One region of the Leisingera sp. ANG-DT genome, then DNA from elsewhere that is predicted to be linked to it. Evidence: riboswitches for the same ligand, from Rfam matches in the RefSeq annotation. Region 1 holds a riboswitch; each other region holds the start of a gene.
The links. Region 1 has a riboswitch for cobalamin ahead of RA21_RS16700 (ABC transporter substrate-binding protein). Riboswitches for the same ligand answer to the same signal wherever they lie in the genome.
Positions count from the first base shown of each region.

Region 2: linked by a shared signal. The riboswitch ahead of RA21_RS15615 (ABC transporter substrate-binding protein) and the one ahead of RA21_RS16700 (ABC transporter substrate-binding protein) in region 1 are both predicted to bind cobalamin.
Region 3: linked by a shared signal. The riboswitch ahead of RA21_RS14440 (DUF1636 family protein) and the one ahead of RA21_RS16700 (ABC transporter substrate-binding protein) in region 1 are both predicted to bind cobalamin.

Region 1 covers NZ_JWLE01000022.1:30,045-34,283, forward strand. The annotation lists partial or broken gene istA (IS21 family transposase) at 1-87, shown strand, start outside; partial or broken gene istB (IS21-like element helper ATPase IstB) at 50-846, shown strand; gene RA21_RS22695 (hypothetical protein) at 964-1,365, shown strand; cobalamin riboswitch at 1,685-1,895, shown strand; gene RA21_RS16700 (ABC transporter substrate-binding protein) at 2,161-3,720, shown strand; gene RA21_RS16705 (ATP-binding cassette domain-containing protein) at 3,734-4,239, shown strand, end outside.
Region 2 covers NZ_JWLE01000020.1:88,007-92,245, reverse strand. The annotation lists gene RA21_RS15620 (chemotaxis protein CheW) at 1-1,242, shown strand, start outside; cobalamin riboswitch at 1,381-1,573, shown strand; gene RA21_RS15615 (ABC transporter substrate-binding protein) at 1,713-2,723, shown strand; gene RA21_RS15610 (FecCD family ABC transporter permease) at 2,720-3,769, shown strand; gene RA21_RS15605 (ABC transporter ATP-binding protein) at 3,766-4,239, shown strand, end outside.
Region 3 covers NZ_JWLE01000013.1:143,810-148,048, forward strand. The annotation lists gene glpD (glycerol-3-phosphate dehydrogenase) at 1-1,066, shown strand, start outside; gene cobO (cob(I)yrinic acid a,c-diamide adenosyltransferase) at 1,153-1,788, opposite strand; cobalamin riboswitch at 1,840-2,048, shown strand; gene RA21_RS14440 (DUF1636 family protein) at 2,146-2,556, shown strand; gene cobW (cobalamin biosynthesis protein CobW) at 2,559-3,593, shown strand; partial or broken gene RA21_RS14450 (cobaltochelatase subunit CobN) at 3,785-4,239, shown strand, end outside.

The DNA of each region.
Region 1 (4,239 bases):
GAGCCCGTGGCCGACTGCAAACGCTATGACCGCCTAAGGAGACACATCCGTGGAAAGATCACAGGTGCTGGACGCGTCACGCCGTAGGCGTGCCTCCGGCACGACGAGCCAGCTGAAGCTCTACGGCATGAAGGCCGCCTACGATGAGACCATCGCCACGGCGGTGAAGCGTCAGCACGAACCGCAACAGATCATCCATTGCCCGGCAGGCGCATGCGCAGCATACTGCCGAGAGGGGGCGATCTGCTGAACGCCGAGATCAGTGAGAAGCAGGCGCGCTCGATCAAATACCAGATGACGATTGCCAAGCTGCCCCTGGCGAAAGAGGTCGATGAGTTCAGCTTCGAAGGCACGCCGGTCAACGAGGCGCTGGTCCGTGATCTGGCGACCGGAGAGTTTCTGGCGCAGCAACGCAATGTCGTGCTGATCGGCGGCACAGGGACCGGTAAATCCCACCTTGCCGTCAGCATCGCTCGGGCGTGCATCCGCCGCGGCAGACGGGGGCGCTTCTTCAACGTTGTGGACCTGGTGAACAAACTCGATGCGGAAGCCCGCGCCGACCGACAGGGGCGCACGGCAGATCTGCTGTGCCGTCTCGACTTCCTGATCCTCGACGAGCTTGGCTATCTCCCCTTCGCACAAACCGGTGGTCAGCTATTGTTCCATCTCATCAGCCGCCTCTACGAGCGCACATCGATCATCGTGAAGACCAACCTCGACTTCGGCGAATGGCCCTCGGTCTTCGGCGACGCCAAGATGACTACCGCGCTGCTCGACCGCCTTACCCACCATTGCGACATCGTCGAAACGGGCAACGAGAGCTGGCGCTTCAAAACCCGAGAATAGTCGAGCCGACGCTGGCACGATACGGCTTCGCTTGGTGGAGGCTACACCGCATCGGGCCAGCTAACCGCACGTCAAACAGGGGGTCAATTTTGGATGCCTATAGGGGGTCAAAGTTCCATGCCGATTGAAACCACTGGCGGAACAGGAGGCGCGAGCGGGGATGTTGGAGACACGAAAAAGGAAAGGTTCTGTCGCAAATGGCAAAACTATGTGTCGCCCGACAATTTGTGTCAAACGTCAGGCAAAGCTGACCCGATGCTGACTGTTTTTAAGGAAAAATTGCCTGCACCTGCCAGGCATTTCCACCCCAATTGTCAAGCATTTCTGACCCAAGACAGGCCGGTTTTCGCTGCAAACGCAGCCAAGGCGCCATCCTGTGCCCTCTTTACGCAGGCAGCTGACGTCGCAGCTTCATGCAGTGGACGGCAGGTTCGAGCCCAACTTGTACCTTGGATTTCTTCGCTGCGCGTGCTCGCCGCAACAAAATCGTCGCAACTGCATCATTTTGGGCGCCGCTGAGCGGCGTAAAAAACAGCCGTTCAAGCATGCTGCAGAGAGATCTGTCACCCGAATCCACAGGTCGCCGGACGGAGCTGACTTCCGCCCCAATTGCAGCTAGGGGTGCCCCGAGTGTCGGCTTCGCGCAGGGAAGCCAACTTAATAGAGGCACTGCCTGACAGGCCGGTTCATTACAATACAGGCTACTGAGGCAATTTGGCTGAACCATTAGCTGCAAAGGTCATTTCCATTGAAACTGACCCTCTTGAAACTTGCAGCTTTTGGCCCACCTCGAGCCCTTACCTATTGGTTCGGGGCAATTGACAATTCTGTCAGCGTTCGCCTACCTGCTTTCGATGGTTCCTCAAGGCAAAATGCTGAGAGGATGAAAAGGGAACACGGTGAGGTGTAGCCAACAGGCGCTAAATCCGTGACTGCCCCCGCAACTGTAAGCGGATAGCGACGCCAAGCACCCACTGGCCGTATGGCTGGGAAGGATGGCGCAGCCAAGACCCGCAAGTCAGGAGACCTGCCATCGCGATTTCAACCACACCGGGACGGGGCGTCCTGGAAGGAGGCCTCATGGCACGCATCCTGCGTATCTCGGAAACTTGCTCCCACTGTTTGGGCTTGCTTGGACGTAGCCGCAGGTGCGGTTGCCGTCCCTGACATCATCTTGTCCATGCAGGTTCCGCAGCTGCCTGCCTAACACCTGAGCTGACGCAGCTGTCCACTGAATCAGCGCTTGTTATATTATCACATAACTTGTACACCTCACCCCAAAATTCCCTTGTCAGAAACCTAAGGACCAAGGACATGCCGAATTATTCACGCGCTTTCTGGACCAAAACCCTCGCCGCAACCTGCCTCGCCGCTGCGGCGCTTTTGAGCCCTGCAGCCGCAGAAACCAAATTGGAAATGGTGATTGCCGCGCCGTTTGGCCCCAAAAGCAGCATTCCTGATCCCCGTGCCCGCCAGAATGGCTGGCTCAGCAACCGGGCAGGCGTGTCGGAAACGCTGATTGGTATCGGCTATGACATGACCCTTCAGCCGCGCCTTGCCACCGGTTTTGAAAACCTGTCTGAACGGGAATGGAAAATCACCCTGCGCGAGGGTGTAAAATTCCATGATGGCTCTGCGGTCACCGCCCAGGCTGTCAAAGAGTCGTTTGAAAAGCTGAGCGAAGAGGGCCACCCCGGGAATAACCCGCGCCTGGTCAAGCTTCTGAACATCGAATCCATCGAGCTGGTTGACGATAAAACGCTGGTCTTCCGCACCAGTGCACCGAACTCAGCTTTCCTGTGGTCGCTGACCGAACCGTCGGCGGCTGTCATGAAAGACGGCACCGATGCAATGCCGCTGGTGGGCACTGGTCCGTTTGTCTTTGAAAATGCGGAAACGGACAAAACTTATGTGACCACTGGGTTTGCCGATTACTGGGGCGGCGCGCCGAAACTTGACCGTCTGGTGATCGACGCGATCAGCGACCCTTCGGTTGCGGCACTGGCACTGCAGGCGGGCGATGTTGATCTGGTCACCAACTACCCGGAACCGGATTTCGCCAAGCTGCTTGAAGAAGGCAAAGGCCAGCTGTTCTCGGAGGCAACCGCGCGACTGTTCTTCTTGCAGCCACGGGTGAATGACGGTCCACTGTCCAACCAGACGCTTCTGAATGCCGTTTCGCTGGGCCTGGACCGTGACACCATCGTTGCGGCGACCCTGGCAGGTGTCGGTGGGCAGTCGGCCAATGGCATCTTCCCAGCCAGCATGAAATCCTGGGTAAACGGCGATATCAGCCTGTCCTATGACCCGGCCAAAGCGCTGGCCATGCTGGATGAGGCGGGAATTACCGACAGTGACGGCAATGGCATCCGGGAGCTGAACGGCGAAGACATCGTGCTGAAGATCCGTAGCTACGAAGGCCGGGCTGCGCTGCGGCCGACACTGGAAATCTCGCAGATCATGCTGCAGCAGATCGGTCTGGGCGCGGAAATCGCAATGGGTGAATTCGGCGCAAACAACGAGGCACTTAAAGCTGGCGAAATCGACCTGCACCTACAGGCCTGGGGCACCGCCCCGCAAGGCGATCCGGATTACTTCCCCAGCACATTGGTGGCGACGGATGGCAGCTATAATGTTTCCGGCTACTCCAACCCTGAGCTGGACGCACTGCTTAAAAAGGGCCGTAGCCTGTTTTCAAGCGAAGAGCGCAAACCGGTCTATGCCGAGGTTCAAGCCATTATCAACCGTGACCTTCCGGTGATCCCGCTGTTCCACAAGACACAGGTTTCGGTCGGCAATGGCAAGGTTGAGGGCTACCGCATCCACCCGGCAGAAACCTATCTGGCGAGCCCGGAGCTGGCGATTGCCGAGTAAACAGGCACCTTTGATGAAAATCGAGGCCCTGTCCGCCGAAATTGGCGGGCAGGGTATTCTGCATGATGTCAGTCTTGAGATGGCGCCGACAGAATGGCTGGCGGTTGTGGGCGGCTCCGGTGCGGGCAAATCTACTCTTTTGCGGGCCGTGATGGGCCTGACCCGCCCTGCGCGTCCGACCAGCGGGCACATTCTGTTCAACGGCGCGCAGCGTGCTTTTGCCTCGCCCGCAAAAACCACTCTGGATGGCATTGCATATGTGCCGCAAAGCCCGGCCCATGGCTTTGATCCGCTGCGCCGCCTGCGCTGGCAATGGGACCAACTGGCCCGCCGCAAAAGGGTAAAACACACCTCACATCAGCGGGACATTCTATCGGCCCTTGGCCTGCCGGATCCGGGCGGTAGCTACCCGCATCAGTGGAGTCGAGGTATGCAGCAGCGTCTGTTGCTGGCGATGGCCCTGATGGATGCTCCGAAACTTTTGATCCTGGACGAGCCGACCTCAGCGTTGGATCCGCT
Region 2 (4,239 bases), on a different contig from region 1:
GCAATTGTCGAACATGGCGAACACTGCATTGGCCTTCTTTTCGACAGAACGGGTGAAGTCCTGAACGGAAAAGGCGTGGCGCGGGTCGATTTTCGCCCCAATGGCGACGGCATCAAGGATGTTGTTATCGACGGGGTTTTGAAATTCAATGACGGCGAAAGGCTGGTTCAGGTCCTAGACCCGCACGAACTGCTGAACCTGGAAAAACTGCCGCGGGCTGACAACGGCCCCGGACAGGAAACGGTCAAACTCAGCAGAGGCAAAAAGCTCGCCTGCGTTTCATTTCAAACCGGCCACACGACCTGCGCCATCGACCTGCGGTTTGTAAAGGAGGTCAGATCCGTTCCCAAGCTGGAACAGTCGCTGCTGGTGGGCGGCAATGTGATCGGCACTGCAAATCTGCGCGGCGTTATCCTGCCCGTCATAGATTTCCGCGGATTCATGGGAGATAGTGCAAAATTTGTGCTTGGGGCCACGATCCCCAAGGAGCGCAGAATGCTGATCATCGACACCGCAGAAGGGCCGGTCGGGCTCATGGTCTTTTCCATCGACAGCATCCTGCCCTATTTCGAGGATGAAGTTTTGCCCTTTGCCAAGCTGGCCCTGCCGCGCGGTGATCTTGTGAACGGGTGTCTGCTGGATAAGAACAACCAGATTGTCATGATGCTTGATCCGGCAAAGCTATTGCAGGAGCCAAGTTTTGTGGCTGCGGCCAAAGCCTGCCAGGAGATTTTTCCACCCGAGAAAACGGAAGAAGAGGCCGCTGAACTGGAGGCCCGCGCGGCAAGGCGCACATTTATCAAGTTCACTTTCGAAAAACGGTTCGCGCTCGACACCTCCGAAGTCAGCGAGGTGATCAACCGCCCAATTGACCTGCTCGAACCGCCGTTTTCACTGAGCTTCGTCGAAGGCATCCTGAATTTGCGGGGAGAGCTTATCACCCTGTTCAATCCACGGGTGCTGTATGGGCTGCCGCCCGGGTCCGGCCGCGATCAGAAAGTGCTGATTTTCAAGCATGACGCGCAGAAGTTTGGAATCCTCGTGGACACCGTCGATGAAATAATCATCACGACGGAGAACCGCGTGGCTGAACTGAAGCCCTTGGACCAGCAGAATACCTCCAAGAGCATTGCTGAGGATGTATCCGGGTGCCTGCAGCACAAAACGCCAGACGGCAGGTTCGAGTCGATTTTGATCCTGGATACGAACGCATTGGTGGACCGTTGCTTCAAGGCGGCCTAGAGCGCTCTGCGCCTTCGGATTCTGCAATTAACTGCCGCGGGTCCTGGGTCGATGCCTGCACGGTGCGTGGAGTTGCATGACTAGACCCGAAGAATTCTGCTGACCGACGAAGTTTTTCTTGCCGCAAGAGAAGTGATGCGCTACCCGCGCTTTACCGGTCCCGTAAGGGCTAAGAGGGAATCCGCGGTGCCGCCTGGCGCCAAACGGAACTGCCCCCGCAACTGTAGGCGGCGAGTGCTGTCCCATCGTGTCACTGGGCCTGAAGGGTCCGGGAAGACGGGACAGACAGTGACCCGCCAGTCAGGAGACCTGCCGGTGAAAACCGAAACACACCGGACGGGGTTGTCCGGGGAGGTTGCCGGCTAGATGCGTCGCCCGTTCCTGGCGCCGCAAGAAGGGGAAACCCTCCGCCTTGCTGGTCAATGCCCTTCACCCGTTCTCCGGTCATTGACACATGGAGATCGAAGATCATGTTTCTGCGTTCCGGCCTCATGGGCCTTTCCTTCGTTGCGGCAGCTCAGGCCGCAGCAGCCAGCGAAAACTTTCCGCTGACTATTCAAAACTGCGGTGAAACCGTCACTTTCGAGGCACCGGTTGCGTCCTCCGTGACCGTTGGCCAAGCCGCAACAGAGGTACTTTATGCGCTGGGTCTGGGTGGCAAGGTGCTGGGCACCTCGGTCTGGTTCAACGATGTTCTGCCCGAGTACGCCGCACTGAACGACAAGGTTGAGCGCCTGGCCGACAATGACCCAAGCTTTGAAAGCGTTGTGGCCAAGCGCCCGGGCCTGGTGGCTGCCCAGTATGAGTGGCATATCGGCCCCGAAGGCATCGTCGCCAAGCGCGAGCAGTTTCATGATCTTGGTATCCCGACCTATGTGATGCCCGCGGACTGCGTCGGCAAGGACAACACCACCGGCGGCGACGGCACCCGGACCGAGATGTTCACCACCGACAGCCTCTATCAGGGCATTGAGGAATTGGCGGCGATCTTCGGCGAGGCAGAAAAAGGCGCTGAGCTGGTCGCCGACTACAAGGCTCGTGAGGCCGCGGCTGTGGCCAAGGCGCAAGAGGTTGCGCTGGACGACGCCTCCGCTGTGTTCTGGTTCTCCTCGCCCGAGATGGAAAGCGACCCGTTCGTGGCCGGCCAGAAGGGCGCACCGGGCTACATGATGCAGCAGCTGGGCCTGAAAAACGTCATTGAGACCGACGAGGAATGGCCGACCGTCGGCTGGGAGACCATCGCGAAAGCCAACCCGACGGTGATCGTGATTGCCCGTATGGACCGCCGCCGCTTTGCCGCTGATGACTACGAGAAGAAGCTGGAGTTCCTGCGCAATGACCCGGTCGCCAGCCAGATGGATGCGGTTAAAAACAACCGCATCGTGGTGATGGACGCCCAGGCGATGGATGCCACTATCCGTGCCATCCCGGCGCTGGAAGACCTGGCGGAAGAACTCAGCGCGATCGGCAACGGCGCATGAGTGCAGCCGCCGTACTGGCCTGGCAGGGCATCCGGGGCGCTTGCCTTGCCCTGCCGGTGCTGGCCGCGGCGGTTCTGGCAGGCGCAATGATCGGGGAAACCTCGCTTGCGCCTGACCTTGTCTTGTCCGTTTTGGCCAACAAGCTGGCCGGGGCGGGCCTGCCGGTGGACCCGGTGGATCAGGGCATCATCTGGAGCTACCGGCTGCCGCGGGCGCTGGTGGCTGCAGCCTGCGGGGCGGCGCTGGCGGTTGCGGGTGTAGTGCTGCAGGCCTTGCTGCGCAACGCGCTGGCGGACCCTTACATTCTGGGCATATCGGCCGGTGCCTCGACCGGGGCGGTGGCGGTCACCATTGCAGGTCTTGGCGGCGGCGCCCTGTCACTGTCCTTTGGTGCCTTTAACGGCGCACTGCTGGCGTTTGGCTTTGTCGCCATTCTGGCGCGGGCCGCCGGGGCAGGGGGCAACCGCGCCGCAGCTGCGCAGATCGTGCTGGCGGGCATTGCCGGCTCGCAGCTATTCAATGCGCTGACCGCTTTCATTATCGCCAAGTCCGCCAATGCGGATCAGGCCCGCGGCATCATGTTCTGGCTGATGGGCAACCTCAGCGGCGTGCGCTGGCCGGATGTGTGGCTGGCGGTGCCGCTGGCGCTGGCGGGCTGGATGATCTGCCGCTTTCATGCCCGTGCTCTGGACGCCTTCACCTTTGGCAGCGATTCCGCCGCTTCGCTTGGCATCCCGGTCCGGCGGGTGCAGGTGGTTCTGATCTTCGCCACCGCGCTGATGACCGCGGTGATGGTGTCGATCGTCGGCTCCATCGGCTTTGTCGGCCTGGTGATCCCGCATGCGGCACGGTTCCTGGTAGGCCCCGGCCACCGCAGGCTGATGCCAGCAGCGGCGCTGACTGGCGCCGTGTTCCTGATCGCCGCCGATATCGTCTCCCGCATCATCATCCCCGGCCAGGTGCTTCCCATCGGGGTGGTCACCGCCCTGATCGGGGCGCCGTCCTTTGCGGTGATTCTGGTGCGCGGGCAAAGGACTGCGAGATGAGGATCGAAGCCCGCAACCTGTCTTTCTCAGTGCGCGGCAAAACTCTGCTGCAGGACGTCTCGCTGGCGGTGCAGCCGGGTGAGACGCTGGCGCTGGTGGGCCCGAACGGCTCCGGCAAATCAACCCTGATGCGGCTGCTGTCGGGCCTGGCCAAACCCTCGCATGGCGAAGTGCTGCTGGAGGACCAACCGCTGGCCCGGCTGACCCGCCGGGAGATCGCCCAGCGGATCGCCATTGTCGAACAGCAGGCCGACACGGCTGAGCGCATCACCGCACAGTCCGTCGTCGAGCTGGGCCGCACCCCCTGGCTGTCGGCGCTGAAACCCTGGAGCAGCGACGACACCCAGCTGGTGGACAAGGCGCTGCATACGGTGGAAATGGAGGGCTTCGCGCGCCGCGAATGGGCCACTTTGTCCGGCGGCGAACGGCAACGGCTGCACATTGCCCGCGCCCTTGCGCAACGGCCGGGG
Region 3 (4,239 bases), on a different contig from region 1:
CTGCTGGATCGAGGACGCCCGCCTGGTCGTCCTGAACGCCCGCGACGCCCAGGCCCGCGGCGCCGAGATCCTGACCCGGACCAAGGTGCTGGCCGCTGAACGCCATGCGGACCACTGGGTGATCACCCTGCAGGATCAGGCCAGCGGCGAAACCCATCAGCGCCGCGCGAAAATGCTGATTAACGCGGGCGGGCCCTGGGTCGCCGATGTGCTGCATCAGAAGCTGGGCCAGAACAGCCGCGAGAACATCCGCCTGGTGCGCGGCAGCCATATCGTGGTGCCGAAACTGTTTGACCACGGGCGCTGCTACTTCTTCCAGGGAACCGACGGGCGGATCATCTTTGCCATTCCCTATGAGGAAGACTTCACCCTCATCGGCACAACGGACAGCGACCACTCCGATCCGGACACCGCGCCGGAATGCACCGCAGAGGAGCAGGACTACCTGATTGATTTTGCATCAGGATATTTCAATCAGCCGCTCAAGCGCGAGGATATTGTCTGGACCTATTCCGGCGTGCGCCCGCTTTATGACGACGGCGCCAGCTCTGCCACCGCGGCGACCCGCGAATATGTGCTGACACTGGATCAGGCACAGGCGCCCCTCTTGAATGTCTTCGGCGGCAAAATCACTACCTACCGCAAACTGGCGGAGGCGGCGCTAGCCAAGATCGGCAAAGTGTTCCCGCAACTGCCCGCGGACTGGACCGCAGGCGTGGCCCTGCCCGGCGGCGATTTTGCGGTGGCGGATGCGGAAAAGCTGCGCGGCAAACTGGCGGTGGATTACCCGTTCCTGACGCCCTATTGGACCCGCCGCCTGATCCGCGCCTATGGCACCGAGGCCTGGGCGGTTCTGGGCGAGGCCAAATCCGCGGCTGATATGGGGCAGGACTTCGGGGCGACGATCACCGCGCGGGAACTGGACTGGGCAATTGCCCGCGAATGGGTACGGACCGGAGACGACTACCTGTGGCGGCGCACCAAGCTGGGACTGCGGCTGGATGAAGCCCAGCGCGCCGCGGTGGATGCCTATATTCAAGGCAAGGCACAAACGCTCGCAGCATAACGCGAAGGGCAGCGCCCGTCCCGTCCCACTGGGGCGGGACGGGCGCTGCCCGGCCTTCGGCCAGGCGAAAGACCTTTGTGAGCTTCTTAAAACTCCACGCCCTTTTGCGCTTTCACGCCGGCGCGGAACGGGTGTTTGATCTGGCCCATCTCGGTCACCAGATCGGCGATCTCGATCAGCTCCTCCTTGGCGTTCCTGCCGGTCAGCACCACATGGGTCATCGGCGGCTTCTGCTCGACCAGGAACTCCAGCACCTCCTCCAGATCCAGGTACTCATAGCGCAGCGCGATGTTGATCTCATCCAGCAGCACCATGGTAATGCGCTCGTCCAGGATCATCTCCTTGGCCTTCTCCCAGCCCTTCTGCGCGGCGGCAATGTCGCGCGCCTTGTCCTGGGTTTCCCAGGTAAAGCCCTCGCCCATCGCATAGAACTGGCAGAGATCGCTGAAGTTCTCCTCGATCAGGGTCCGCTCGCCGGTCTGCCAGGCCCCCTTGATGAACTGCACCACGGCGGACGGCATCCCATGCGCAATGCAGCGCATGATCATGCCGAAGCCCGAGGAAGATTTGCCCTTGCCCGGCCCGGTGTGAACGATGATCAGGCCCTTCTCGCCCTCCTTGGTCTTCATCATCCGGTCGCGCGCCGCCTTCTTCTTGGCCATTTTGGACGCGTGACGGGCGGCTTCTTCTTCTGAAATGCCGGTTTCGGACTTTTCGCTCATGGGGGCTCTCCAGCTGTTTGACCCCATGTCTTGACAAAGAAGCCCGCCATAGCGCAAGGGGGTTCAGCTGGTTCCTGTGAAAACAGGCGAAGAGGGAATGTGAAGGCTCGCAAGAGCTCAAGCACAGCCGCCCCCGCGACCGTGACCGGATGAGGCCGCCATGCCACTGGGAATACGTCCCGGGAAGGCAGGATGGCCGGCAAGGCCTGAGCGCCTTGGCATCCGCAAGCCGGGAGACCTGCCAGCGAGAGAGAGATCAACGGGCAGACGGGGTGTTCTGCGACCGGGTGAGGGACTGGCACGACACAGTTCCTTTCTGGCCATCCCGCACGCCCTGCCGCGACAGGAGACGCGCTGATGGCTGACGATATGGCAGGCAAGACTGCCAGCACCCAGGGACCGGTCACGCTGACCGTTTGCCTCACCTGCCGCCGCGAGGGCGCCGACCCGGAGGCCGCCCGCCCCGGCGCCATCCTTCACACAGCCCTGGAAGAAGCCGGAATGCCCGAAGGCGTTCGCCTGCGCGGCGTCGAATGCCTGTCCTCCTGCAAGCGCGGCTGCGCCGTGGCCTTGGTCGGCGGCGAAGAACGCTGGACCTATGTCTACGGCGACCTCGACCCGGACCAGCATGTCCCTGAAATTCTGGAAGGCGCCGCGGCTTACGCCGCTACCGCCGACGGCGTCGTGCCCTGGCGCGAGCGCCCGCAGACCTTCCGCAAGCAATCTGTTGCCCGCATCCCGCCGGCCAAGTTCTTCTCCGAGGAGTAATCATGAGCGACCTCAACAAGATCCCCGTCACCGTCATCACCGGCTTCCTCGGTGCGGGCAAGACCACGCTGATCCGCCACCTGATGCAGAACCCGCAGGGCAAGCGCCTGGCGGTTGTGGTCAATGAATTCGGCACCGCCGGTGTGGACGGCGACATCCTGAAATCCTGCGCCGATGAAAATTGCCCGGCGGAGAACATCATGGAGCTGGCCAACGGCTGCATCTGCTGCACCGTGGCGGATGACTTCATCCCCACCATCGAACAACTGATGGACCTGCCGGAAAAGCCCGATCACATCGTGATCGAGACCTCCGGTCTGGCGCTGCCCAAGCCGCTGCTCAAGGCCTTCGACTGGCCCGCCATCCGCTCCCGTATCACCGTGGACGGCGTGATTGCGCTGGCCGATGCCGAGGCCGTTGCAAAGGGCCAGTTCGCCCCTGACCTGGACGCCGTGCAGGCCCAGCGCGAGGCGGACGACAGCATCGACCACGAAACCCCGCTGTCTGAGGTGTTCGAGGACCAGATCTCCTGCGCCGACATCGTGCTTCTGTCCAAGGCCGACCTGGCCGGCGACGCAGGCGTCGAGAAGGCCCGCGCGGTGATCGAGGCCGAAGCGCCGCGCAAGCTGCCGATCCTGCCGATGAGCGAAGGCGTCATCGACCCGCGCATCATCCTGGGCCTGAATGCCGCTGCCGAGGACGATCTGGAGGCCCGCCCCAGCCACCACGACGGCCACCACGACCACGAGCATGACGATTTTGAAAGCATCGTTGTCGAAATGGGCGAAGTCTCCGACCCGGAAGCGCTGCAGAATGCCATCGTGAAACTCGCCCGCGAGCGCAATATCCTGCGCGTCAAAGGCTATGTCGCGGTGGAGGGGAAACCGATGCGGATGCTGGTTCAGGCCGTGGGCGAGCGCCTGCGCGCCCAGTATGACCAGCCCTGGGGCGCGCAGCCGCGCAAGACCGCCCTGGTGGTCATCGCCGAGCATGACGACATCGACGAACAGGCCATCCGCGCCGAGCTGGGAGCCTGAAGCCAATGGTAGCGAAGCGTCAATTTTTTGACGGCACCGCCTGGCCGAAGGCCGGGCAGCGCCCGTCCCGCCCCCGTCAAACCGAAGGTTTGCCTTCGGCAAAACGGGGCGGGCGCTTCGCTTCCTTCCCCGCCGGGCCGGGCGCTGCCCTCCCCGTTTCCATACGCCCCTTCAGGCAAGGAGCCTGACCCATGCACGTCGTCTTCCGCGAAAGCCACGGCCTTGACGAGACCGACACCCCGCAGGACCTCGGGCAGACGCCCGCGGACCTTGTGGTGCTGTCCTTCTCCGACAGCGACCTCGGCGCCTTTGCGGCGGGCTGGCACCGTGCGGACGGCAAGCTGCCCAGCTTGCGCCTCGCCAACCTTGTGGCGCTCAAGCACCCGCTGTCGGTCGACGTTTACGCGGAACAGACACTGGAGGGCGCCAAGGGCGTCCTTGTCCGCCTGATTGGCGGCGAAAGCTACTGGTCCTACGGTCTCGCCACCCTGCAGGACCTTGCCCGGCGCAAGGGCTTCGCGCTGGCCATCCTGCCAGCAGACGGCCGCGAGGATGCGCGGCTGGATGAGCTGTCCACCCTGCCAGTCTCCACCCTGCGCCGCCTGCAATCCCTGTGCGACGCCGGCGGCGCCGTCGCTGCTCAGGC